4 regions of the Rhodococcus sp. FW305-130 genome follow, and region 4 is predicted to be linked to each of the others. Evidence: riboswitches for the same ligand, from Rfam matches in the RefSeq annotation. Region 4 holds a riboswitch; each other region holds the start of a gene.
What was found. A riboswitch is a leader RNA that binds a small molecule or an ion and turns the genes downstream of it on or off. The one in region 4 is predicted to bind cobalamin.
Positions count from the first base shown of each region.

Region 1: linked by a shared signal. The riboswitch ahead of AC3WQS_RS12605 (FecCD family ABC transporter permease) and the one ahead of AC3WQS_RS13120 (ABC transporter substrate-binding protein) in region 4 are both predicted to bind cobalamin.
Region 2: linked by a shared signal. The riboswitch ahead of cobN (cobaltochelatase subunit CobN) and the one ahead of AC3WQS_RS13120 (ABC transporter substrate-binding protein) in region 4 are both predicted to bind cobalamin.
Region 3: linked by a shared signal. The riboswitch ahead of AC3WQS_RS10685 (CbtB domain-containing protein) and the one ahead of AC3WQS_RS13120 (ABC transporter substrate-binding protein) in region 4 are both predicted to bind cobalamin.

Region 1 is NZ_JBYTAP010000003.1:565,742-571,477, reverse strand. It holds gene AC3WQS_RS12610 (ABC transporter ATP-binding protein) at 1-300, opposite strand, end outside; gene AC3WQS_RS12605 (FecCD family ABC transporter permease) at 297-1,304, opposite strand; cobalamin riboswitch at 1,422-1,557, opposite strand; gene AC3WQS_RS12600 (TetR/AcrR family transcriptional regulator) at 1,574-2,086, opposite strand; gene AC3WQS_RS12595 (alpha/beta hydrolase) at 2,235-3,173, shown strand; gene AC3WQS_RS12590 (cation diffusion facilitator family transporter) at 3,184-4,143, shown strand; gene AC3WQS_RS12585 (hypothetical protein) at 4,172-4,477, shown strand; gene epsC (serine O-acetyltransferase EpsC) at 4,536-5,114, opposite strand; gene cysK (cysteine synthase A) at 5,120-5,736, opposite strand, start outside.
Region 2 is NZ_JBYTAP010000006.1:379,445-385,180, reverse strand. It holds gene AC3WQS_RS20800 (HNH endonuclease) at 1-190, opposite strand, end outside; gene cobJ (precorrin-3B C(17)-methyltransferase) at 217-1,704, opposite strand; gene AC3WQS_RS20790 (precorrin-8X methylmutase) at 1,701-2,327, opposite strand; gene cobG (precorrin-3B synthase) at 2,347-3,489, opposite strand; cobalamin riboswitch at 3,541-3,673, shown strand; gene cobN (cobaltochelatase subunit CobN) at 3,713-5,736, shown strand, end outside.
Region 3 is NZ_JBYTAP010000003.1:138,197-143,932, reverse strand. It holds gene AC3WQS_RS10695 (alpha/beta fold hydrolase) at 1-247, opposite strand, end outside; gene mhuD (mycobilin-forming heme oxygenase MhuD) at 293-601, shown strand; cobalamin riboswitch at 689-827, shown strand; gene AC3WQS_RS10685 (CbtB domain-containing protein) at 853-1,047, shown strand; gene AC3WQS_RS10680 (CbtA family protein) at 1,038-1,814, shown strand; gene AC3WQS_RS10675 (flavin-containing monooxygenase) at 1,874-3,709, opposite strand; gene AC3WQS_RS10670 (hypothetical protein) at 3,850-4,995, opposite strand; gene AC3WQS_RS10665 (acetoin reductase) at 5,215-5,736, shown strand, end outside.
Region 4 is NZ_JBYTAP010000003.1:676,664-682,399, forward strand. It holds gene AC3WQS_RS13105 (ABC transporter ATP-binding protein) at 1-328, opposite strand, end outside; gene AC3WQS_RS13110 (FecCD family ABC transporter permease) at 325-1,365, opposite strand; gene AC3WQS_RS13115 (class I SAM-dependent methyltransferase) at 1,362-2,114, opposite strand; gene AC3WQS_RS13120 (ABC transporter substrate-binding protein) at 2,115-3,128, opposite strand; cobalamin riboswitch at 3,187-3,367, opposite strand; gene AC3WQS_RS13125 (siderophore-interacting protein) at 3,408-4,265, opposite strand; gene AC3WQS_RS13130 (SDR family NAD(P)-dependent oxidoreductase) at 4,748-5,539, shown strand; gene AC3WQS_RS13135 (DUF1254 domain-containing protein) at 5,592-5,736, opposite strand, start outside.

The sequences.
Region 1 (5,736 bases), 110 kb from region 4:
CTCGTGAACCAACAAATCGGCGGGACTCTGCTCTTCCTGCGCCACAAAAGAAATGGCTTTGGCCCGCGAACGCGCGGACATCGCGTGCACGGACTCGCCGCCGACGCGGACGTCACCGTCAGCGATCGGTCCGAGACCGGCAAGCGCACGCAACAAAGTCGACTTGCCCGATCCGTTCGGACCGACGACGCCTACTACTGCACCGGCGTCCGCCGCGATGTCGACGCCCTTGACGACGGTTCGGCGGTCGATGCGGACGACGACTCCGGACGCGGTCACCGCCAGGGCGCGGGCGCTCACGAACTGCCACCGAATCGGTAGCGCCGACGGCCGAGAAGCAGGAGAAACAGCGGGGCACCGATCACCCCGGTCACCACGCTCAGCGGGATCTCGGTCGGCCGCAACGAGGTCCGCGCCACGACGTCGACCCACACCAGGAACGACGCGCCGATCAGCGCTGCCGCCGGCAACACCACTCGATGTCTGGCTCCGACAAGCATGCGTGTGACGTGCGGTATGACCAAGCCTACGAAGGCAATCGCGCCGGACACCGCAACCATCGTGCCGACCAACGCTGCCAGCACGCCGAACAGCACGTTTCGCAGGGTTCGGATGGGAATACCGAGCGAAGCCGCGACGTCCGGTCCGGCCGCCAGCGCATCCAGCCAACCGTGCAGGGCGAACACCGCTGCCGTCAGCAGGAACACTACGACGACCGGCGCCCACAACTTGTCCCAGGATGCCCCGGCCAAACTTCCCAGGAGCCAGAACAATACGGACTGCGCGGCCTGGGAATCATTGGTACGCAGCACCAGAAAACTCGCGATCGCCGACAGGGCGGATGCGGTGACGGTGCCGGTCAGAACCAATCGCAGTGGAGTGATACCGCCTTGCAGCGTCGCGATGGTGAAGACGAGAATCGCAGCTCCCAACGCCCCGATCATCGCGCCGAAACTGAGCGCCCACACTCCCGCGCCGGCGAACAGTCCGGTGGTGATGACGGCGGTGGCACCGACACTCGCGCCGGACGACACTCCCAGCAGGTGGGGATCGGCGAGAGCGTTACGGACGAGGGTTTGCACCACCGCGCCGGCGACGGCAAGACCAGCGCCGACGGCCAGACCGAGCAGTACCCGAGGTGCTCTGATCCCCCACACGATCGCAAGTTCGGAACGCGTGACGGGTGGGCCCCCGAAGCGCGAGTGCACCACGTCCACCACAGTGGACACGGGGAGCATCTCGGATCCGAATGCCAACGCGCACACAGCAGAGAGCACGGTGACGACCAGCAGAGCGGGCAGCACGATACCCGGACTGAGCCGTCCTCGAGGCGCACCAGCCTTCGGCGAAGGCAGGTGGGTAGGTGGAGACAGAGCTCCGCCAACAGCATTCATGGTGTGACCGATCCATCCTCGTGGCATGACACAACGTCAACGAGGGTGGTATCTGGCTACGGTCGACGCAGGGACGACCTCACAGTGGCGGGACCGCGCCGGAATTGCACCGACTTCCCATTACCTCGATGATGACGTCAGAACCATAACGGACTGTGGTCACCATTCCGCACACCGGATCAGGATTCCGACGCGATCATCGATCTCGCCTGCCGCACGACGGCTTCCGTTCGCACTCGAAGTTCTTCGGGTGAATCCGATTCCAGCACAACCCGATGCACCTGGCTGTCCACGGCAGTCACAGTCAACCGCGACGTCAACAACGCATCGTCCGCACTGAAACCGCGGCTCTGCAAGTACTCCGAAAAACCCAGTACCAGTTGCCGATTCATTCCTTCGACCTGCGCGATGAGCTCACGCGTACGCGGAACCTGATCGTAGAGCAGGTGAAAGAACTCTCGCGGCTTACTGTTCACTTCGACCGCGCACTCCACCAACATCCGGACGGCCTCGTCCGGGGTGAGTTCACGCTCGACGATGTCGGCAAGGCAGAGCGCAAAACTCTCCCGCGCAGCACTCACGTGACGGTTCGCCAACTCCGCGAGGATCTCGTACTTGTCGCCGAAATACTGGTAGAGCGAGCCCACCGACACCCCTGCCTCGTCAGCGATCCGGTTGGTGGTCGCTGCCATGCCCTCCGACGCGAAAACGCGAGTAGCTGCCTCCAGGATCGCGTCGTAGGTAGCCCTCGAGCGCTGCTGGGAGGGCCTTTTCCGCCGAGTCGACACGGTCCTCCGATGCGAGTTGTCAGCCGCGACGCCGGTACCGAGAATTGTGTAGGTGACCAGCGCCGATTACTCGAAGTTTATGCCCGACCGGTACACCGACCACATGCCGGCGCCGACCCCGACGTGGTGGGAGTGGAACGGCAACACCGTCCACGTCGCACGGGCAGTGGTTCCAGACGCGCCGGTTCGTGTTCTCGGCATCCACGGCGCCGGCGGCTACTCGGGCGCATTGTGGCCGTTCGCCGGGATCGGCGTGAAACTCGGAGCCGAAGTCCTCTTCCCCGATCTTCCGCTGTACGGCGACACCGTCGTAGCCGATCCCGCCGGCGTCCGGTACGAGCAGTGGGTCGATCTCCTCTGCGATCTCGTCCGGGCCGAGAAGGCAGCCGACGATCGGCCGCTGGTGTTGTTGGGCGCCAGCATCGGCGGTCTGCTGGCCTACGAGGTAGCCGCGCGGACCGGTCTGGCCGACGCCGTCGTCGCCACCTGTCTGCTCGATCCCTCGCATCCGTCGGCCAGAGCTGCCGCGGCGCGGTTCGGCCCGATGGGTGTCTACGGCGCTCCCCTGATGCGCCGCACCGAACGACTGGTGGGCCGTATCCGCGTGCCCATCCGTTGGGTCGCCGACGTCGCGAACATGAGCAGCAACCGTGAACTCGCGACGCTGTGCGCAACCGATCCGCGCGGTGGCGGTGTTCGGGTGCCACTCGGATTCCTCAGCAGCTACTTCTCGTTCGAGCACACCGCACCCGAAGCATTTCGGACGACGCCCGTTCTGCTCACCCACCCGGCCGACGACCGATGGACGCCACCCGAACTGAGCCTGCAGTTCCTCCGCCGCATCAACGCACACACCGAATTCGTGATGCTGGACGGGTGCGGGCACTTTCCCGTCGAAGAGCCGGGCCTGACGCAGTTCCACGACGCCGTCGACACACTGCTGCGCTCCGTCGCCGAGCGTCACCGCACGAAACCGTCGCCACCCGCCTAGCCTGAAGTTCGTGAGCATCGAACCCAAGGCCGAGCCGACGGGAAACGGCGACGAGAGCACCACGACAGTCGTACTGGCGTTTGCGGCTAACGCGCTGATCGCCGGGGCCAAGACGGCGGCCGCCATCGTCACCGGATCTGCATCGATGGTCGCCGAGGCCACCCACTCCTGGGCCGATACCGGCAACGAAGTGCTGCTGCTGATCGCGAACCGCCGCTCGAAAAGGGTTCCCGACCGAGACCAGCCACTCGGGTACGGCCGGGAGGCCTACATCTGGTCGATGTTCGCCGCCCTCGGACTCTTCGCGCTCGGTGCAGGTGTGTCGATCACCCACGGCATCCAGGAACTGTTCCATTCCGAACCTGCCACCGACTTCGGTGTCGCCTACGCAGTCCTCGGCGTCTCGTTCATCCTCGAAGGCATCTCGTTCCGGCAGGCGTACAAGCAACTCCGAACCGAAGCGTCCGCCGTGAACCGTGACGTCATGGCCCAGGCGCTCAACACGTCCGACCCGACGACCCGGGCCGTGTTCGCCGAAGATGCTGCGGCACTGATCGGTTTGGTCATCGCATTCGTCGGCGTCCTACTGCACCAGATCACCGGTTCACCGATCCCCGACGCCCTCGGCTCCATCTTCGTCGGCATACTTCTCGGAGTCATCGCGATCATCCTGATCGATCGCAACCGCCGATTCCTGGTCGGCGAAGAGGCCTCACCGACGCTGCGGGCAGCAGCCGTCGAAGCTCTCACCCAACTGCCCGAGATCAACCGAATCACGTTCCTGCGCATGGAATACCTCGGTCCGCGGCAGGTGTACCTGGTGGCCAGCGTCGGCCTGGTCGGCGACTACGCGGAATCCCGAGTGGCCCACACGTTGCGCGAACTCGAACGCTCACTCGAGCAGAGTCCACGCGTCGTGCGAGCGATCCTGACCCTCTCGACGCCCGAAGAACCGTCGATCGCAGTCTGAACTTCCGGCCGGGCGATAGGCTCGTTCGATGCGCGCACTGATCGTAATTCTGGCGGTTCTGGGATTTGTCGTCGGGGGAATTCCCCTGGTAGGCAGTCTGATCGACGTGATGACCAGTCCTGACGAGACCATCGTCTATCAGGGTTCCTACGTACCACTGCGCGGCGTACAGATGGCTCGGGACTACGAGTCGTCGTTGAACATCGCTTTCGACGCCCGATCGGACAATCCACGCTGGCTCGTCCTGGCCTGCTATCCCCTGATCGGAGCAGCACTGGGCGCTGCGACGGCCGTCGTACTGGGACGTCGCGGGTGGCACCTGACGCGAGCCTGAACAGACGCCGATGGCCACCCGCCGTCTACACGAGGGTGGCCATCGAAGAAGGAGTGCTTCAGATGTACATCGCAGGATCGATGTAACTGTTCGGGTCCACCAGTTTTTCCTTGGTGGTCCGTGGCCGCGCCACCGCCGGGATACCCGTCGCGATGGATTCGGCCGGAACATCTCTGGTGACAACGGCATTGGCGCCGATAGCGCTACCTTCACCGATGACGACAGGTCCGAGGATCTTGGCACCAGCGCCGACGGTGACCCGGTCTCCCAGCGTCGGGTGACGCTTGACCTGCTCGAGCGAGCGACCACCCAGGGTGACGCCGTGATAGAGCATCACGTCGTTACCGACCTCGGCCGTCTCCCCGATCACGACGCCCATGCCGTGGTCGATGAAGAACCGTCGACCGATGGTGGCACCGGGGTGAATCTCGATGCCGGTAACGAAGCGTGTCAGCTGCGAGAGCACTCGCGCCGGGCCGCGTAGCGCAGGGACGACCCACATGCGATGCGCAACCCGATGCGCCCAAATGGCATGCAGCCCTGAATAAACGAGCGCGTTCTCCACATTGCTGCGCGCGGCAGGATCCTGACCGCGCGCAGCCTGCAGGTCCTCGCGAATTGTCCCGAGGATACTCACAAGTCTCAGTCCCGGATGTGTTCGAACAGCGGGGTGGAGATGTAACGCTCGCCGAAGTCACACACGACAGCCACGATCAGCTTGCCGGCGTTTTCCGGACGCTTCGCCAACTCGAGTGCGGCCCAGACGATGGCACCGGACGAGATGCCGCCCAGGATGCCTTCCTGGGTTCCGAGTGCGCGAGCGACCTCGATGGAATCGGGGAACGAGACGTCGATGATCTCGTCGTAGATCTCGCGATCGAGGACGTCGGGCACGAAGTTCGCGCCGATTCCCTGGATCTTGTGGGGACCGGGCTGGCCACCGTTGAGGATCGGCGAGTCGATGGGCTCGACGCCCACGATCTTGACCTCGGGCTTGTACTTGCGAAGGGTGCGTCCGACGCCGGTGATGGTGCCGCCGGTGCCGATGCCGGACACGAAGATGTCGACGGCGCCGTCGGTGTCGGCCCAGACCTCTTCGCCCGTCGTCGCCTCGTGGATGGCCGGGTTGGCCGGGTTCGCGAACTGGCTGGCCGAGACAGCGTTCTCGGTCTGCTCGACGATTTCCTTGGCCTTGGCGACTGCACCGGCCATGCCCTCGGAGCCCGGGGTAAGGACGATCTCGGCGCCGTAAGCACGCA
Region 2 (5,736 bases), on a different contig from region 4:
GCCCACCACGGGAGATCGCCAGCACACAGTCACGCTGCGGCGACCCGTCCGGCTCGCCGCAGTACGCGCAGCCACCCCAGGCCGCTTTGAGCGCGGACCACTGCTCGACGGACAGGTCGTGCTCCACCAGATCCATTCGGCGTTTGCGTTTGCGCGCGTATCTGGCTTTCCGGGTCCGGTTGACGGGCATGACGCCATGCTATCGCCGAGTGGTGGTTACTCCGGGTACCGCCGCGGGGTGAACACCTGACGGCCCGAACCGGTTTCGACGACCGTGGTCATCGATGAGCCGACGATCAGCAGAGTCCGCATGTCGATTTCGGAAGGCTCGAGCTCGCCGAGGGTCACGACGCGAACTGATTCCTCGGCTCCGGCAACATCGCGCCCGATGACAACAGGAGTATCGGGGGAGCGGTGTTCGAGTACGAGGTCCTTCATGGCTTGGACCTGCCACGTCCGCGACTTCGACGCCGGGTTGTAGACCGCAAATGCCATATCTGCGGCTGCAACTGCCGAGATACGGCGAGCGACGACATCCCACGGCTTGAGGCGATCGGAGAGGGAGAGCACCGCATAGTCGTGCCCGAGGGGAGCGCCGACGCGACTGGCGACAGCGTTTGCCGCCGTCATACCGGGAAGGATGCGTACCGGCACGCCGCGCCACTGGTCTTCGGCGGCAACTTCGAGAACTGCTGCAGCCATGGCGAATACGCCGGGATCTCCCGACGAGACGACAGCTACACGGGCGCCGTTCTTCGCCAGGTCCAACGCCATCGCTGCGCGTTCGGCTTCGACGCGGTTGTCGCTGGAATGGCGCCGCTGGCCCGGACGCGTCGGCACGCGATCGACGTAAGGGCCGTAGCCGACGAGGTCGGTGGCCAACGAAAGCTCATGCGCCACTTCGGGTGTGGTCCAGGCGGTGTCGCCCGGCCCGAGTCCGACCACGACCACCTCGCCGCGGGATTCGGTTGCAGGTCGAGGGTTGTTCGACGGGCTCGGAACGATGGCGATCGAGAAGTACGGAACTCCGTCCGGGTCGACCTCGGCAGCGGATTCGACGCGTTGACGTGTGGTGCTCGCGCGCTCGACGTAGTGCGCTTCATCCAAGCGGCCGGAATCCTCGAGCGATTGCAGGACCGGGGGGAACGTACGTCCGAGCTTGAGGATGGCTGCGGCGTCGGTTTCCTTGAGTCGCCTGGTCAGCTCGGCCTGCGGCAACGTTCCGGGCAGGATCGTCAGGATCTCTTCACCCTCGACCAGCGGCTTTCCGAGTGCCGCAGATGCCGCGCTGACGGAGGTGACGCCGGGAATCACCTCGGCGTCGAAGCGATCGGCCAGCCTCTTGTGCATGTGCATGTAGGAGCTGTAGAAGAGCGGATCGCCGGCGGCGAGCAACGCGACGGTTCGACCGGCCGCGAGGTGAACTGCCAGCCGTTCGGCAGCCGCTTCGTAGAATTCGTCCATCGCGCCCTGGTATCCGCCGGGATGATCAACGGTCTCGGTGGTCACGGGGTAGACGAGGTGTTCTTCGATCTGTCCTTCGCGCATGTACGGCGCTGCAACTCCGCGGGAGATGCTCTTGCCGTGCCTCGCGGAGTGGAACGCAACCACATCGGCCTCGCCGATGACGCGGGCGGCCTTGACGGTCACCAATTCGGGATCGCCGGGGCCGATACCGACACCCCAGAGCTTGCCTGCACTCATTCGACTTCGCTCGCAATCGCGTTGACGACGGCCGCGGTGATCGCGCTGCCGCCGCGTCGGCCGCGGAGAACGAGATGATCGATCCCGCTGGCGTGTTCGATGAGGGCTTCCTTCGACTCGGCAGCGCCGATGAAGCCGACCGGACCTCCGACGATGGCGGCCGGACGGGGTGCGCCGGCTTCGATGAGGTTCAGGAGATGGAACAGTGCGGTGGGTGCGTTTCCGATCGCGACAACAGCGCCCTCGAGCTTGGCTCCCCACAGTTCGAGAGCAGCCGCCGAACGAGTGTTGTCGATGGTCGACGCCAGCACGGGAACCCGCGGATCGCCGAGGGTGCAGATGACGTCGTTGCCGGCGGGCAGACGCTTGCGCGTGATGCCGGCAGCCACCATCTGGGCGTCGCAGAAGATCGGCGCGCCGTCGCGCAGAGCTGCGCGCGCAGCCGAGACGACACCGGGTGTGAAGGCGACGTCGTCGACGAGATCGACCTGGCCACTTGCATGAATCATGCGCACTACAGCTTGCGAGACATCCGCCGGGAAACGGCACAGGTCGGCTTCGGCCCGAATGGTGGCAAAGGACTGGCGATAGATTTCCGCGCCGTCACGGATGTACTCGATCATGTGCCACACGATAGAGGCATCACCGATCGGCCGGATTCACCCGGTAACCGTCACCCGTCGCAATCACATCCGCTACGTCCCCGCGGGGACGTCCGCAGCTGCGGTCGCACCCGGCCCAGTGCTGGCGCCCGACGACGGGCAGTTCTGCCTGCTCGACGGCGGTGATTGCGTCGGTGCGCACATCGGCGAGCGACTTCTCGCATCCCGGGCTTCCGGTGCAGGCGGTGACGTCGAGCCACGGTGAGTTCTCGTCGAAGATCAACCCCATCGGCGCCAACACCCGGACTACCTGCTCGGCAGCCCATTCGTCGAGGTCGAAGATGTGCACCGATCGCCACGGCGTCACGACAACGGGCTTGTCGACGGCGGCCAGGAACTCGGCCAGCCGAGCGTCCAGCAGCCCGAATCGCAAGCCTCCGCCCAGGGCTACGGTCCCGTCGCGCTGCTCGAGCCAGCCGATGGTGGGCCGTGCATCCGGCGTGAGGTCCGCCGCACCGGTGGACTCGGCGCTCAGACCCAGCTGCTCGAGGGTGCGTTCGATACCGTCCGGAACCTCGGCCAGGCGCCAGTGCTTGTCGCGGACGTCGAGGAATGATCGAGCCGCCTCGAGGAGCAATTCGACGGCGTCGTCCGCCTGGACGAGATGAGTGGTGTGGTGACCGGCGAGCACCAGTGAATGCTCGGTGGCGCTGCGCGCATGGAGTCCGAAATCGCCCCGTAGCCCGGTGATGTCTCCGCGCCCGTCGTCGAGGGTGAACAGGGTTCGCCCTGGCAGATCCGCCAATGCGTGATCCGCTTGGATCGCCGAATCGAGACGGTGGACCAGTTCACGAATGTCGGCGACGCCCCCGATACGGCCGGACAGTGGGGACGCGAGGATGTTGCGCACTCGCTCGTGCGTCGCGGACGGCAGCAGACCGGCCGACGCGATTCGCGCTGCGAAGGCTTCGGGGTCCGAGACCGAGCGCAGTTGGACGTTGCCCCTCGAGGTGAGTTCCATCTGCCCGTTGCCGAGATCGCGCGCTGCGTCGGCGAGCGTCTGCAATTGGACCGGGGTGAGGAGTCCGCCGGGTAGGCGCACGCGTGCCAGTGCGCCGTCGGCGGCGTGGTGAACTTGCAGTGCACCCGGGCACGCGTCTGGCTGTGAACGGTCCGTGGGCATGGCTCCAGGGTACGACCTGTCATGAGTGCCTTCTGCGGACCGGTAGCATCACCACCACCAGTGACGGCAGTTGAGGAAACCGGTGAAAGTCCGGTGCGGTCGCGCCACTGTGAGTGTTGCTCGAGCGGGACGTGTTTCCGCTCGGAAACACGAGTCAGACCCTCAACCGCCGTCGATGACAGATCTGTGCCACGGGGCGCGAAACCCCAGGAAGGCTTCACCCGTGATTCTTCTGCTCTCCACGTCCGATACCGATCTGCTGAGCGCCCGCGCCAGCCAGGAAGCCGGCGACGGCGTCTCCTATCGCTGGGCCAACCCCTCACGCTTGCTGGTCTCGGAGGACTTGCCGCCCTTGCTCGACGGCGTCGACCTCGTGATCGTTCGTATCCTTGGCAGCCGTCGCAGCTGGGAAGACGGCTTGGAGATGGTCCTCGCCTCCGGACTCCCCGTAGTCGTTCTCGGCGGCGAGCACGCGCCGGATGCCGACCTCATGGAGTGCTCGACGGTCTCCGCCGGTGTTGCTGCCGAGGCGCACAACTACCTGGCTGAGGGTGGCACACAGAATCTGGCACAGCTGCACCACTTCCTCTCCGACACCGTCCTGCTCACCGGCCACGGTTTCGAGCCGCCGGCTCACCTGCCTTCCTGGGGCATCGCTGATTTCTCGCCCGATCTCGACTCGGCGAGCGGTCCGGTCATCGCAGTTCTGTACTACCGCGCCCAGCATTTGGCCGGAAACACCCGGTATATCCAGGCGTTGTGCGACGCGGTCGCCGAGGCCGGTGGCACCGCGCTCCCGATCTACTGCGCATCTCTGCGAACCGCAGAAGCCGAACTTCTGAGCACGCTCCGCCGCGCCGACGCCATGGTCGTGACAGTTCTTGCTGCCGGCGGCACCAAGCCCGCCACCGCGTCCGCTGGTGGGGACGACGAAGCCTGGGACGTCGCCGCACTCGCTGCACTCGACGTCCCGATCCTGCAGGGGCTGTGCCTGACCAGTAGCCGCGCCACCTGGGACGAGAACGACGACGGACTGTCGCCTCTCGACGTCGCGACGCAGGTCGCGGTGCCGGAGTTCGACGGTCGCATCATCACCGTCCCTTTCTCCTTCAAGGAAATCGACTCCGACGGGCTGTCCACGTACGTCCCCGATGTCGAGCGCGCTGCCCGTGTCGCCGGTATCGCCGTCCGTCACGGCAAGCTTCGTCACATTCCGACCACCCAGCGTCGCGTTGCTCTGATGCTCTCGGCGTACCCGACCAAGCACGCCCGTATCGGCAACGCCGTCGGCCTCGACACTCCGGCGAGCGCAATCGATCTGCTCACCGAAATGCGTTCTGCCGGTTACGACCTCGGTCCGGTCGACGGTCCTGACGCAGTTCCCGGCCTGGCGGCCAAGGACGGCGATGCGCTGATCCACGCCCTGATTGCGGCCGGCGGACAGGATCCCGACTGGCTTACCGCCGAGCAGCTAGAGGGCAATCCGATCCGCATCTCGGCAGCGAAGTACCGCGACTGGTTCGCCACCCTGCCCGAAGAGTTGCGCAGCGGAGTCGAGGAACACTGGGGCACAGCGCCCGGCGAGCTGTACGTCGATCGCTCGCAGGATCCGGACGGCGAAATCGTCATCGCGGCACTGCGATTCAACAACATCGTCCTCATGGTTCAGCCGCCGCGGGGATTCGGTGAAAAGCCTGTCGCGATCTACCACGACCCGGATCTGCCGCCGAGCCACCACTACCTCGCGGCCTACCGCTGGATCGCTGCCACCCCGGACAACGGCGGATTCGGCGCCGACGCCGTTGTGCACCTCGGCAAGCACGGCAACCTCGAATGGTTGCCGGGCAAGACGCTCGGCATGTCCAGCAACTGCGGCACCGACGCAGCGCTCGGCGACCTGCCGCTGATCTACCCGTTCCTGGTCAACGATCCGGGCGAGGGAACACAGGCCAAGCGTCGTGCTCACGCGACGCTCGTCGATCACCTGATCCCGCCGATGGCCCGTGCCGAAAGCTACGGCGACATCTCCCGCCTCGAGCAACTGCTCGACGAGCACTCCAACATTTCCGCACTCGATCCGTCCAAGCTCCCGGCTATTCGCCAGCAGATCTGGACACTGATGCGTGCCGCCAAGATGGACCACGACCTCGGCCTCGCCGAGCGGCCTGAAGAAGACGTGTTCGACGACATGCTCCTGCACGTCGACGGTTGGCTGTGCGAGATCAAGGACGTCCAGATCCGCGACGG
Region 3 (5,736 bases), 540 kb from region 4:
CCCCCATCGAATGGCCGATCACGATCATCGGCTCCTCGATGGACGCAACGGCAGATGCCAGGTCGTCGACGAATGCCTCGGTGGTCAGCTCTGACGGCGCGGGCCGGCCGTGACCGGCGGCGTCGAACGTGTAGACGTGGCCGAACTCGCGGATCCAGGGCACCTGGCGTCGCCACGTCCTCGAGCTGCCCATGAGGCCGTGCAACAACAGAATCGGTTGTCCTGTTCCACCTTCGTCATGCAACACGAGTGTCACGGTACGCGGTGAAGGTGCGCGGGTAATGTCGCTTGCATGGCAGTCGTGAAGATCAATGCAATCGAGGTCCCCGAGGGCGCCGGCCCCGAACTGGAGAAGCGCTTCGCAGCACGCGCTCATGCAGTCGAGAACTCCCCGGGCTTTCTCGGATTCCAACTCCTCCGCCCCACCGCAGGTGAGAGCCGCTACTTCGTGGTGACGCAGTGGGAGTCCGAGCAGGCGTTCGCCGATTGGCGTGACGGCCCTGCCCGCGAAGCCCATTCCGGCGAGCGTGCGAAGCCCGTCGCTTCGGGTGCGTCGTTGCTCGAGTTCGAAGTTGTTCTGGACGTCGCCGCAAAGAGCTGATCTAGAACGATTGTGCCCGCCTTGGCGGGCACAATCGACGGTCATCTCGGCTTACGCGTTGACACGGTGCGGGCAGTAGTGCAAAAGTTCGCATGTAAACGCGATGGTCCGACAGGAATCCGGTGAAAGCCCGGAGCGGTCGCGCCACTGTAATTCGAGGTGAAGTGCCTTTTTCGGCACGACTATTTCGACAGCCAGACACTTCGGCCATCGCATGGACCTAGGGGACGCGAAAATCCCAGGAGGCTTCGATGGCTCTCGCCTATTCTCCCGATACGTCGATCGATTCGACTCGTCTTGCTTTCCTCGCCGCTGCAGTAGTTCTGTTCGCGATGCTCGCTCTCTACCTGGTCGGATTCGACCAGGGCGCTATCTCTCGCACCGGCATGTACATGCATGAATTGATGCACGACGGTCGACACTTGATGGGCCTGCCGTGCCACTAGTCGACAATTTCACGAAGCTTCTCATTCGTGGTTTGTTGGCTGGTTTGATCGCAGGCATCCTTGCCGGCGGAGTTGCATTCGTGCTGGGTGAACCGCACGTCAATGCCGCCATTGCGATCGAAGAAGCCAACAGCGCCACCGGTGAGGTTGCCGGCGAAGCCGCTGGGCATTCGCACGGTGACGAAGAAGAACCACTGGTGAGCCGCGACGGGCAGCGCGCCGGGCTGTTCCTGGCCACAGCGCTGGCCGGACTGGCACTCGGGGCGATCTTCTCGGTCGTTGCCAATTACGCTCGACGACTCACCGGAATGTCCGGGCCGTTGTTGGCGATCACCATCGCCGTCGGTGGTTGGCTGGCCATCGAGGCCGTGCCCTTCTTCAAGTACCCGGCCAATCCGCCGGCCGTCGGAGATCCCGACACCATCAACCAGCGCACACTGCTGTGGCTGGCCGCCGTGATTCTCGGGCTACTGTCCGTCACCGCGGCAGCAGCGGCGGCAAAGGCAGTTTCCGGGCACGAGTTCCTCAGCGTGCGCATCGCTGCTCCGGTGGCTGCGTTCCTGGTGATCGCCACGATCGGTTACGTCTCGCTTCCCGGCATCAACGAGGTGGGCGAGGACTTCCCGGCAACTCTGCTGTGGGAGTTCCGACTTTCCTCGCTCGCTACGCAGGCGACGCTCTGGCTCGTACTCGGGTTGGCATTCGCCTTCCTCACCGAGCGCGCGACCAAGAACACCGAAGTAGCAAAGAAGTACGCCCTTCGCTGATCCTGCTGTGCGCCTTTATTAACCGCGGGCGGTTAATAAAGGCGCACAGCAGTTCTATTTCAGCTCAGATGATGCACTTCCTGCAGTCCGTACACCGGCGTCGGGATGCCCTCGTAGCGCGCCTTCAACTGCAACGCCAAGTACAGCGAGTAGTGGCGCGACTGGTGCAGATTGCCTCCGTGGAACCACAGCGCTTCCTGCTGCGTCGGCTTCCACATGTTGCGCTGCTCGCCTTCCCACGGTCCCGGATCCTTGGTGGTATTCGAGCCCAGGCCCCACACCTTGCCGACCTTGTCGGCGGTGTCCTGGCCGATCAGATCCGCCACCCAGCCGTTCATCGAGCCGTAGCCGGTCGCGTAGACCACCACGTCGGCAGGCAATTCCGTACCGTCTTCGAGGATCACGCTGTTCTCGGTCAGCTCACGAATGTTGCCGTGCGCGAGCTTGATGTCCCCGTTCGCGACCAGTTCGGCCGCGCCGACGTCGATGTAGTAACCCGAGCCGCGTCGTAGGTACTTCATGAACAGACCTGAACCGTCGTCACCCCAGTCGTGCTCGAAGCCCGCCTTCTCGAGGCGATCGTAGAAATCCTTGTCGCGCTCACGGATTGCGTCGTACACCGGGATCTGGAACTCGTGCATGATCCGGTACGGCAGCGAACCGAACGTGAGGTCCGCCTTGTGTGTCGTCATGCCCGCGGCCAGTGCTCGCTCCGAGTACAGATCGCCCAAGCCCAAATCCATCAGCGAATCCGACTTCACGATGTGCGTCGAGCTGCGCTGCACCATCGTGACGTCGATGCCGTTCTCCCACAGTGCGCCGCAGATGTCGTGCGAGGAGTTATTGGCCCCGATCACGACGACCTTCTTGCCCACGTACTGATCCGGGCCGGGGTGCTTGCTCGAGTGGTGCTGATCGCCGAGGAACTTGTCCTGCCCGGGGAACGTCGGAACGTTGGCCTTGCCGGACATACCCGTCGCCATCACCAACTGCTTGGGACGCAACGTCAGCTTCTCGCCGTTGCGGTTGACCTCGACGGTCCATTCCTGGGTCTTCTCGTCGAACGACGCAGAGGTGCAGGTCGTGGAACTCCAGTACGGAACCTCCATGACCTTGGTGTACATCTCGAGCCAGTCGCCGATCTTGTCCTTGGGCGCGAACACCGGCCAGTTGTCGGGGAACGGCATGTATGGCAGGTGGTCGTACCAAACCGGATCGTGCAGGCACAGGGACTTGTAGCGTCCACGCCACTGGTCGCCCGGCCGCTCGTGGCTGTCGATCACGATGGCCGGAACTCCGAGTTGGCGCATCCGGGCACCGAGGGCGATGCCTCCCTGTCCGCCGCCGACGATCACGACGTAAGGCTGTGTGGTGTAACCGAGTTCGCGATCCTCGATCTCCTTCTGCTCGGCCCACGTGATGCGGTTCGGGTCTGCTCCGTGCTTCGCTCCACGAGGCCGGCGAGTGCCCTTACCTTCTTCGTGTCCCTTCAATTCCTGCAACGACGTCAGCAGGGTCCAACCTTCATCTCCTTTCAAACGAAGGTGCCCGTGCGCGCGACCGGTTGCAGTCTCGAATTCGATCCAGGCCGACGTGACGCCGTCGGCTTCGTCGGGTGTCTCGGTGGTCCGGAATCCCGAAGGATCGGTGTCGTCGAGACGCTCGGAGAGCATGTCGGCAATCTGCTCGCGACCTTCGACGGTCTTGATGTTCCAGGTGAACGACACCAAGTCGCGCCAGAAGCTGTCGAGTGCAAATTTGCCTGCCACACGCTCGATGTCACGAGCCGCGAGGGCCGACTCGAAATCCGCCAGCCAGGCGTCGACGCGTTCCTGAGGTGTCACCGCCGTCAACTTCACCTCGGGGGTGACTGCGGAATCGATGGTTTGCGTCATCACTTCTCCTTGTTTGTGAATGTGAGACACAGCACATCCCATAAGTGGCCCCGGTCACAAGCGTTGCAGTCTGTTGCAATCAGCGGGCGCGGTGCCGCCGCCCGATACCGGTTACCCGCACCGATGTGCGGGCAACCGACTCACCCCTCAGTAGGCTTGAATTTGCCGAGTCCCAGCGACTGAAATCCCACGACGTAGAACAGCGTCCACAACACGGCCCAGTCCACGAAACCCAGTGCATTGCCGTGTAATCCGTCGACAACTGCCGGCTCGTGAAGAATGTGCTCTGCCGCAAAGCGGTAATAGAACAAGAATGTGACCACCGCGAGCGCAAACGTGAGCAGCGCGCGGATCGCCAGGTTGACCCCGTCCGCAAAGCCCGTGGGCTTGTTACCGAAGGCGTTGGCCCAGAAGATCATCCAGAAGGCCCAGCACACACCGAGCTGCGCCGGGAACTGATGGACCACACCACCCAACTCGGCAACGGCATCGCTTCCCACCAACACCTTCACGACCGGAAGTGCCACGAAGTACAAGCCGGTTCCGACGGCGAAGTTACCGATCGTGGCTGCGAGCGCCGTCTTACCGCCGCCGCCGAACAGTCGCCACGGCCAGTTGTCGAGCGTCTGGCCAGTCAGGATCACGACCACCACGACGCAGTAGAACCATCCGAGTGCGGTGTCGACGGTCATCAACGGATCCGTGGCGGACAGCGACACGGACGGCAGACCGAACACGAAGTACAGCGCCAGCGTCGGGACGGCGACAAACGCGATCTCACACAAACCCACCAACGGCTGCTTCATCCCGAGGGAAGTCCACGGCCAATGCTGCCAGTTCAGGACCACCATCACCCAGGTCCCGAAGCCGAAGAGCACGAACAGCGCACCCGCGAAATATCCGAGGCCGCCCTCACGATCGGCCGCGAAATCCGGGTACAAACTCCCCAAGCCGTTTGCCAGGAGCCACGTCACCACGACGGCGAAGACCGCGGTCGCGACCATGATCGCCAAGCCTTTCGCCGGCTGTGGGAGTCGATCGAAGCCGGCGAACTCGCAATTGAAGCCGATGAACACAACAAAAAGGATTGCCCAGAAAAGCGCCGCGTTGAACGGCAGAGGATAGAAACTCCAGGGACTGGTGGTCGGATCGGCCAGAAGGTACCAACTCGCCACGGCCAGCACGAGAACGATCACGAGGTTCGCGATCCCGAACCCGATCCAGCGGCGTGACGGTTGTCGGCTCGGCGTGGCCGGTTCCGTGGGTGTGTCGACTGTAGCGGTCATGTGCCCTCTCCCAGATTGTCTCGCAAGATGATTCGCGAAGTGGTGGCGCAACTATGGAACCGTCGCGCGGGGTACCGGGAGGGTTGCCGAGGGTTGCAACTGCTGTCCGATTTTCCGGAATTGCAACACGGTGCAACCCTTCCGCATTGTGGTCGCCGTCACATACAAATCACTCACCGGTTCACAACCGACTGGTTCACTGCTTACGAGGAGATCTGCATGAGCATCACGGGCAAGGTAGTACTGGTCACCGGCGCCGGCCAAGGAATCGGACGCGGAATCGCTCTCCGCCTCGCCCACGACGGCGCCGACATCGCGTTGGTCGACCTCGACCAGACCAAGCTGGATGCGGTTGCCGACGAGATCAGACAGATCGGTCGTCGTGCGACGACGTTTATCGCCGATGTCAGCGATCGCGCGCAGGTTCACGCCGCAGTCGAACACGCGCACAGTGAGTTGAGCGGATTCGACGTCATCGTCAACAACGCGGGAATCGCTCTCGTCGGCCCGATCTCCGATGCGACGCCGGAAGAGGTCTCCAAGATCTGGAGCGTCAACGTCGACGGTGTCCTGTGGGGAATTCAAGCCGCAGCGGCAAAGTTCCAGGCGCTCGGTCAGCGCGGAAAGATCATCAACGCGTCGTCCATCGCCGGTCATGACGGGTTCGCCATGTTAGGTGTTTACAGCGCAACAAAATTCGCGGTCAGGGCCCTCACTCAGGCTGCGGCCAAGGAATACGCG
Region 4 (5,736 bases):
CGCCCCACAATCCGCGGTGCGGGGTGCGTCCCAATTCGACGACCTCGGCTACCGTCAGGTCGATCTCCGTGTTGCTGTGCTGATCGACGGTGGCAATCCGACGCGCGACATCTCGGCGTTTCCAATCAGGCAACGGAGTTCGGTCCAGAGTCACCTCCCCGATTGTCGGACGGTTCTGCCCGGCAAGCAGTTTCAGCAGTGTCGATTTTCCCGAACCGTTGGGGCCGAGAAGCCCCACCGTACTTCCGACGGTGGGGGACACGTCGAGGGCGTCGACTATGAGCGCCCCGCCGACCCGCCAGCTGACACCGGCCGCTTCGAGTGTCATGGCCTGGCCTTTCGTCTCCAGAGGATGACGGCAAACGCAGGCACGCCGACCAACGCGGTTACCACACCGGCCGGGAGTTCCTGCGGCGCAATGGCTGTACGTGCCACAGCGTCGACCCAGACCAGGAAGATCGAGCCGATCAGTGCGGACGCGGGCAGCAGTCGCCGATGGCTCGGACCGACGAGAGCCCGTGCCGCATGCGGGAGGACGAGGCCCACAAAGCCAATGGCGCCTGCGACGCTCACGATCACCGCCGTCATCAAAGCTGTTGCCAACAACAGGGTCACGCGCACTCGCCACACGTTCACCCCCAGCGACGACGCCGCGTCCTCGCCGAAGGCAAAGGCGTCGAGTGCGCGGGAGTGAGTCAGACAGACCACGAGGCCGACGGCGACCACCGCAGCGCAGAGCGCGACGTCGAGCCAGTCGGCGCCGCCGAGTGAGCCCAGGAGCCAGAACATCACGCCGCGAGTCTGCTCGGGATCGGCCGAGGTGATCACGATGAACGAGGTGAGCGCCGAGAACAGTTGGGTCGCGGCGACTCCGGCCAGGATCACCCGATCCGGCGTGCCGCCGGCCGCATGGGCGAGCAGCAACACAAGGGCGAAGGAGATCACCGCGCCGATGAAGGCGCCGCTCGACAAGCCGATCACCCCCGACCCGACTCCGAGGATCACGATCAGTACGGCACCGGTCGAGGCGCCGGACGAGATACCGAGGACAAAAGGATCAGCCAGTGGATTGCGAAGCAGAGACTGCATGATCGCCCCGCACAGCCCGAGGCCCGCACCGCAGAGCGCGGCGAGCAGAGTACGTGGCAGACGGAGATCCCACACGATGCCGTCGCGGATAGGGGTGACGTCCGCCGCGGTACCGCCGAGATGGCCGATGACGATCGAGGCCACCTCACCGACCGACAGACCGGCCGGCCCCAACGTGATCGCCACGGCGGCCGACCCGGCCAGCGTGACAACACCGATCACCCACAGCAGGGTGACGGTCGTCGGGTTGTCACGCAGGCGAACTCTTGTCGTCATCTCACGCCGTAGACCACGTAGTCGTCGAACAGTTGCCAGACCGTTCCCGACTCTCGAAAACCTGCTTGCGCGAGCGCCGCCAACTGGAAGTCGACGGCAGTGGGCGCGGTAGCGTCGCGTCCGGCGAATCTGCGCTCTCGCTCGTCGGTCATTGGTCCGATGCCGGGAGTTGCCCGCAACTCCTCCCACCAGCTGTCCCACTCGGGAGCACCGGCAGCAAAGGCGGAGCGTTGCGTCTGCTCGTCGTGAGCCTTCGCCCATCGACCGATGACAGGGAAGCGGCTGTCGAAGCGAAAGTGATCACCGTTGAGCAGGACTCCGTCAGGACTCAGCAGTTCGCGGCACTGCCGGTACACCTCGACGAGCTGTTGCGGTTGTAACCAGTGCAGCGCAGTTGTCGACACTATCGCCTGCACCGGTGCAGTCACCGAAGTCGGCCAATCGGTGCTCAGCAGGTCTGCGTCGACCAGCTGCAGTCGGTCTCCGAAACGAGTCGACGACTGACGGGCGACTTCCAGCAGCATCGGGTCGTAATCGATCCCCACAACGCTCGCGTGCTTGAACTTCTCGAGGATCCGGGCGCTCAGTGAGCCCGGTCCGCAGGCCAGGTCGACAACCGTGAACGGGGTGTGCGCGTACTGCAATTCGAGAACGTCGAGAATCGCGTCGAATCGCTTTTCGCGGTCGGCGATGTATGCCGCCTGCTGGTCGTCCCACTGACGCACCAGTTCACTGATCTCCGCGGACATCTAGACCACACCCAACTGGCGCAGCCCGTCGGAGAGCTGTTCGATGCCACCGACATTGCGGATCGAGGGATCCATCGTCGTTCCCTCGAGGATGATGTAACGCTTGTTCTTCACTGCGGTGAGCTTGCTGGCGACCGGGTCCGATTCGAGGAACGCGATCTTGTCTGCGGCACTGTCGCCGTCTCCGCCGCGGTCGAGATCTGCGAGCACCAGCACGGTCGGGTCACGATCGAGCACACTCTCCCAACCGATTTCGGGCCAGTACTGTTTGTTGTCGTCGAAGGCGTTCTTCGCGCCCACCGCGTCGGTCATGATTCCCGGTGCACCGCAGCACCCGGCGAAGTACGGAGTCTTCGTGGCTGCGTACCACCACGCCAGCGTCACGTTTTCGGCTCCCAGCGACGCCGTGGCGGTGGCCGCGCGATCCTTCAAACTCTCGGTCAGCTCGACACCTTTGTCCTTGACGTCGAACAGTGTTGCCACGTCGCCGATTTCGGCGTACAAGTCGTCGAGTGTGAGGGCCTTGCTCTGCTCGGCATCCTGACCGGTGCACTCGCTGGGCGACTGGTACGTCGCGACCCCGAGGTCGGTGAACTTGGTCCGGTCGGCGATGCCTTCCGAGGTGAACGTGTAATTGAAGGTCGTGTAGACCATGTCCGGTTCGCGTTCGAGGACACTCTCGAAGGACGGGAACTCGGTGTCGAAAGCTTGAACCTGACCGCGTGCCTCACGTAATTCGGGGAGTACGTCGTCGTCGCTCATGGCGTAGCCGGCCATCCGGTCCTGCACTCCCAGTGCGAACAGCATTTCGGCCGCAGGCTGATTTACCGCGATCGCCCGTTCGATCGGTCGCTCCACCGTGACGTCTCGGCCACAGTTCTGGACTGTCACGCGCGATTGTTCGGAAGAGTTGGATTGTCGGGCAGCACTGTCGTCGGAGGAGCAGGCAACCAACGACGCGCTCAACAAGGCCGCGACGGCAGCGGCGGGTAGGCGAAGTCTGGACAGACGCATGGAATCTCGTTCTCGCAGGGGCTCGTTCGCGGAGCCCGTCACCGTGTGAACAGGCGCCTGTTGACCCCTGCTGCCAGCCGGTATTCGGACTCGAGATCGCCCCACCCGAGCGCCTTCCCAGATTTTCATCCAGTGGCGTAAGCCCGGGCGGTCACCCTCACCGCTGCGCGTCAGTTCCGGATTCACACCGGATTCCCTGACCCCCTGTGTGGAGGTCCGCTGGCACAGAGGAACTTATCACCGCAGTGCACGGCCGGTCAGGTCGGCCGGTGTACGCGATCAGATCTCGATGGCCAGGTCGTCGATGTCGGTCAGGGTTCCACCGCCGGCGAGGATTCGCTCGTAGTTCTCGCGCCGACGGAGGTCGATTTCGGTGTTGCTGATGCCGCGCTTCCAGTAACCGAATATCGCGACGTCGTCTTTGTCGAGTCCGACGGTCGACCGAAAGTGCTTACGGATTGCGCGCATCTCGTTGCGTTCACCGGCTCCCCACACGACGTAGCTCGCGGGATCGGCGAGCTCGCGTGCTCGTGCCGCCAGTGGGCCGTCGGGCTCGGCGAGATCTGCGCTCACGCGGTGAAGCTCCAGGCCGGGGAGGGCGGGCAGTTCGGCGAAAGCGACCTCGTCATCTGTTGTGACCCAGCCGATTCCGACCACGTCGGTAGGTAGCTGCTCGATGATCGAGTACAGCGCAGGTATTGCGGTGCCGTCCAGAAAAAGTGCGATCCGTCGACCTGGAACGTCGGGGACCAAGAAGTGTGGTCGCGGACCGGTGAGACCGAAGGTGTCACCGATGGTCAACGCCGCTGCCCACCTCATCATCGGGCTGGTCTGTCCGTGCAGGACCACGTCGATGACGATCGATCCGGTGGCGGAATCGTAGGAACGCACCGTGTACACGCGCGAAGCGTCGTCGAAATTGGGCCCGAGATTCATTCGTACGGTGACGTTCGGGCGTGACCAGGTCGGATCGTCGGTCGACTCCGTCAAACGAGCCGTGATCCGCAGCAGGTGGTCGCTCGGTCGCTCCATTGCTTCGACGACGGCGAGAACGTCGTTGAGTCCGCGATTGTGGTCAGCGGTTCGTAGGACGCTCGCCCGGGGAGTTGTTGTGCTCGTGGCGTCTGCATGTGTCATCGACTGTGCTCCTGGATCGGGTTTTCGAGATGCCATCAGGTTAGTGCTGCCTAAGTCGGCACAGTTGTCCAGAAGTGACATCTGATTACCCGAATCAAACCTGCGTCGCGAACAACGCGTTTGAGCGACTTGTACTCGCGCTGCTACGGTGCCTGTGATGTCCATACGTCGCTGTACTCTCGATTCCGGCCGTGCACTGCGCACGGCCCGATTCGGCGTAGCGACATTCCGCCGGGGGCGTAAGGCGATCGACCGCCGCCCCTCTGGTCTTGTCTGGATCGAAAGAGCCTTGGCCGCACCGGCCGGATCCGTCTGACATTCGCCACTTCGGCGAGCATTACCTCGCTGAGATTTCGCAGTGCCACACCTGTTGCAGTGCTGCGTATTTCCCGTACCTGAAGTTTCTCGCGGGTGAGTTGTGAGTGTCGGCGCCGCCGAGCCTGGATTACCAGCCAACTCGTTTTCGTGAAAGGTACACAGCAATGAATCGTTTCGAAGGTCGTCGTATTCTCGTCACCGGCGCAGGATCGGGAATCGGGCAGGCCACCGCGCTGCGGTTGCTCGCCGAAGGTGGCCGCGTGGTCGCTGCCGACATCTCCGAGAAGGGTCTGGCAGACACCCGGAGGTCGGCTGAACATGCCTCGACGGAGGGTCGTCTCGACACCGTCGTCGTCGATATCGGTGACGAGAATTCCGTCATCACGGTTGTGGGTCAGGCAATTTCGGCTCTCGGGGGATTGGACGTACTGGTCAACGCCGCCGGGATATTGCGAGGCGGGCACACCCACGAGACCTCACTGGACTTGTGGAATCAGGTGATCTCCGTGAACTTGACCGGCACCTTCCTCGTCACTCGTCAGGCACTGCCAGCTCTCCTGGCCACCGGCAACGCAGTGGTGGTGAATTTCAGCTCCACCTCCGCAGCCTTCGCGCACCCGTACATGGCCGCATATGCGGCGAGTAAGGGAGGAATCCAGTCCTTCACTCACGCACTGGCTCTCGAATACGGCAAGCAGGGTCTGCGCGCCGTCGCGGTAGCTCCGGGCAGTGTGAAGAGCGGGATCACCGACACCACGGCGTCGTACCTGCCGGAAGACACCGACTGGTCGCTCTTCGGCAAGCTGTCGCCAATTCTGAGCACTGATCTGGAGTCCGGTGGTGCTCCCATGGCCGGGCCGGAAAGTGTTGCGGGAGTTATCGCGATGCTGGCATCCGACGATGGTGCCTTCATCACCGGCACGGAGATCCGTGTGGACGGCGGCACTCACGCCTGATTCTGTGTCCGTCTGACGGCCTGGCCTGGGGCAGGCCGTCAGACGTGAGCCGTCATTCTCGCGAGCGAGTGATAGCGGGGACGACGTAGGACTGATCGAGTACGGCGGGCGAAGGTTCGTACATTCTCAGGACCGGTCGGAAGTCTCCGCGCGGGCAGGGGAGCCAGTTCGCCTTCGCCGTGGCATCTTTCGGCTCC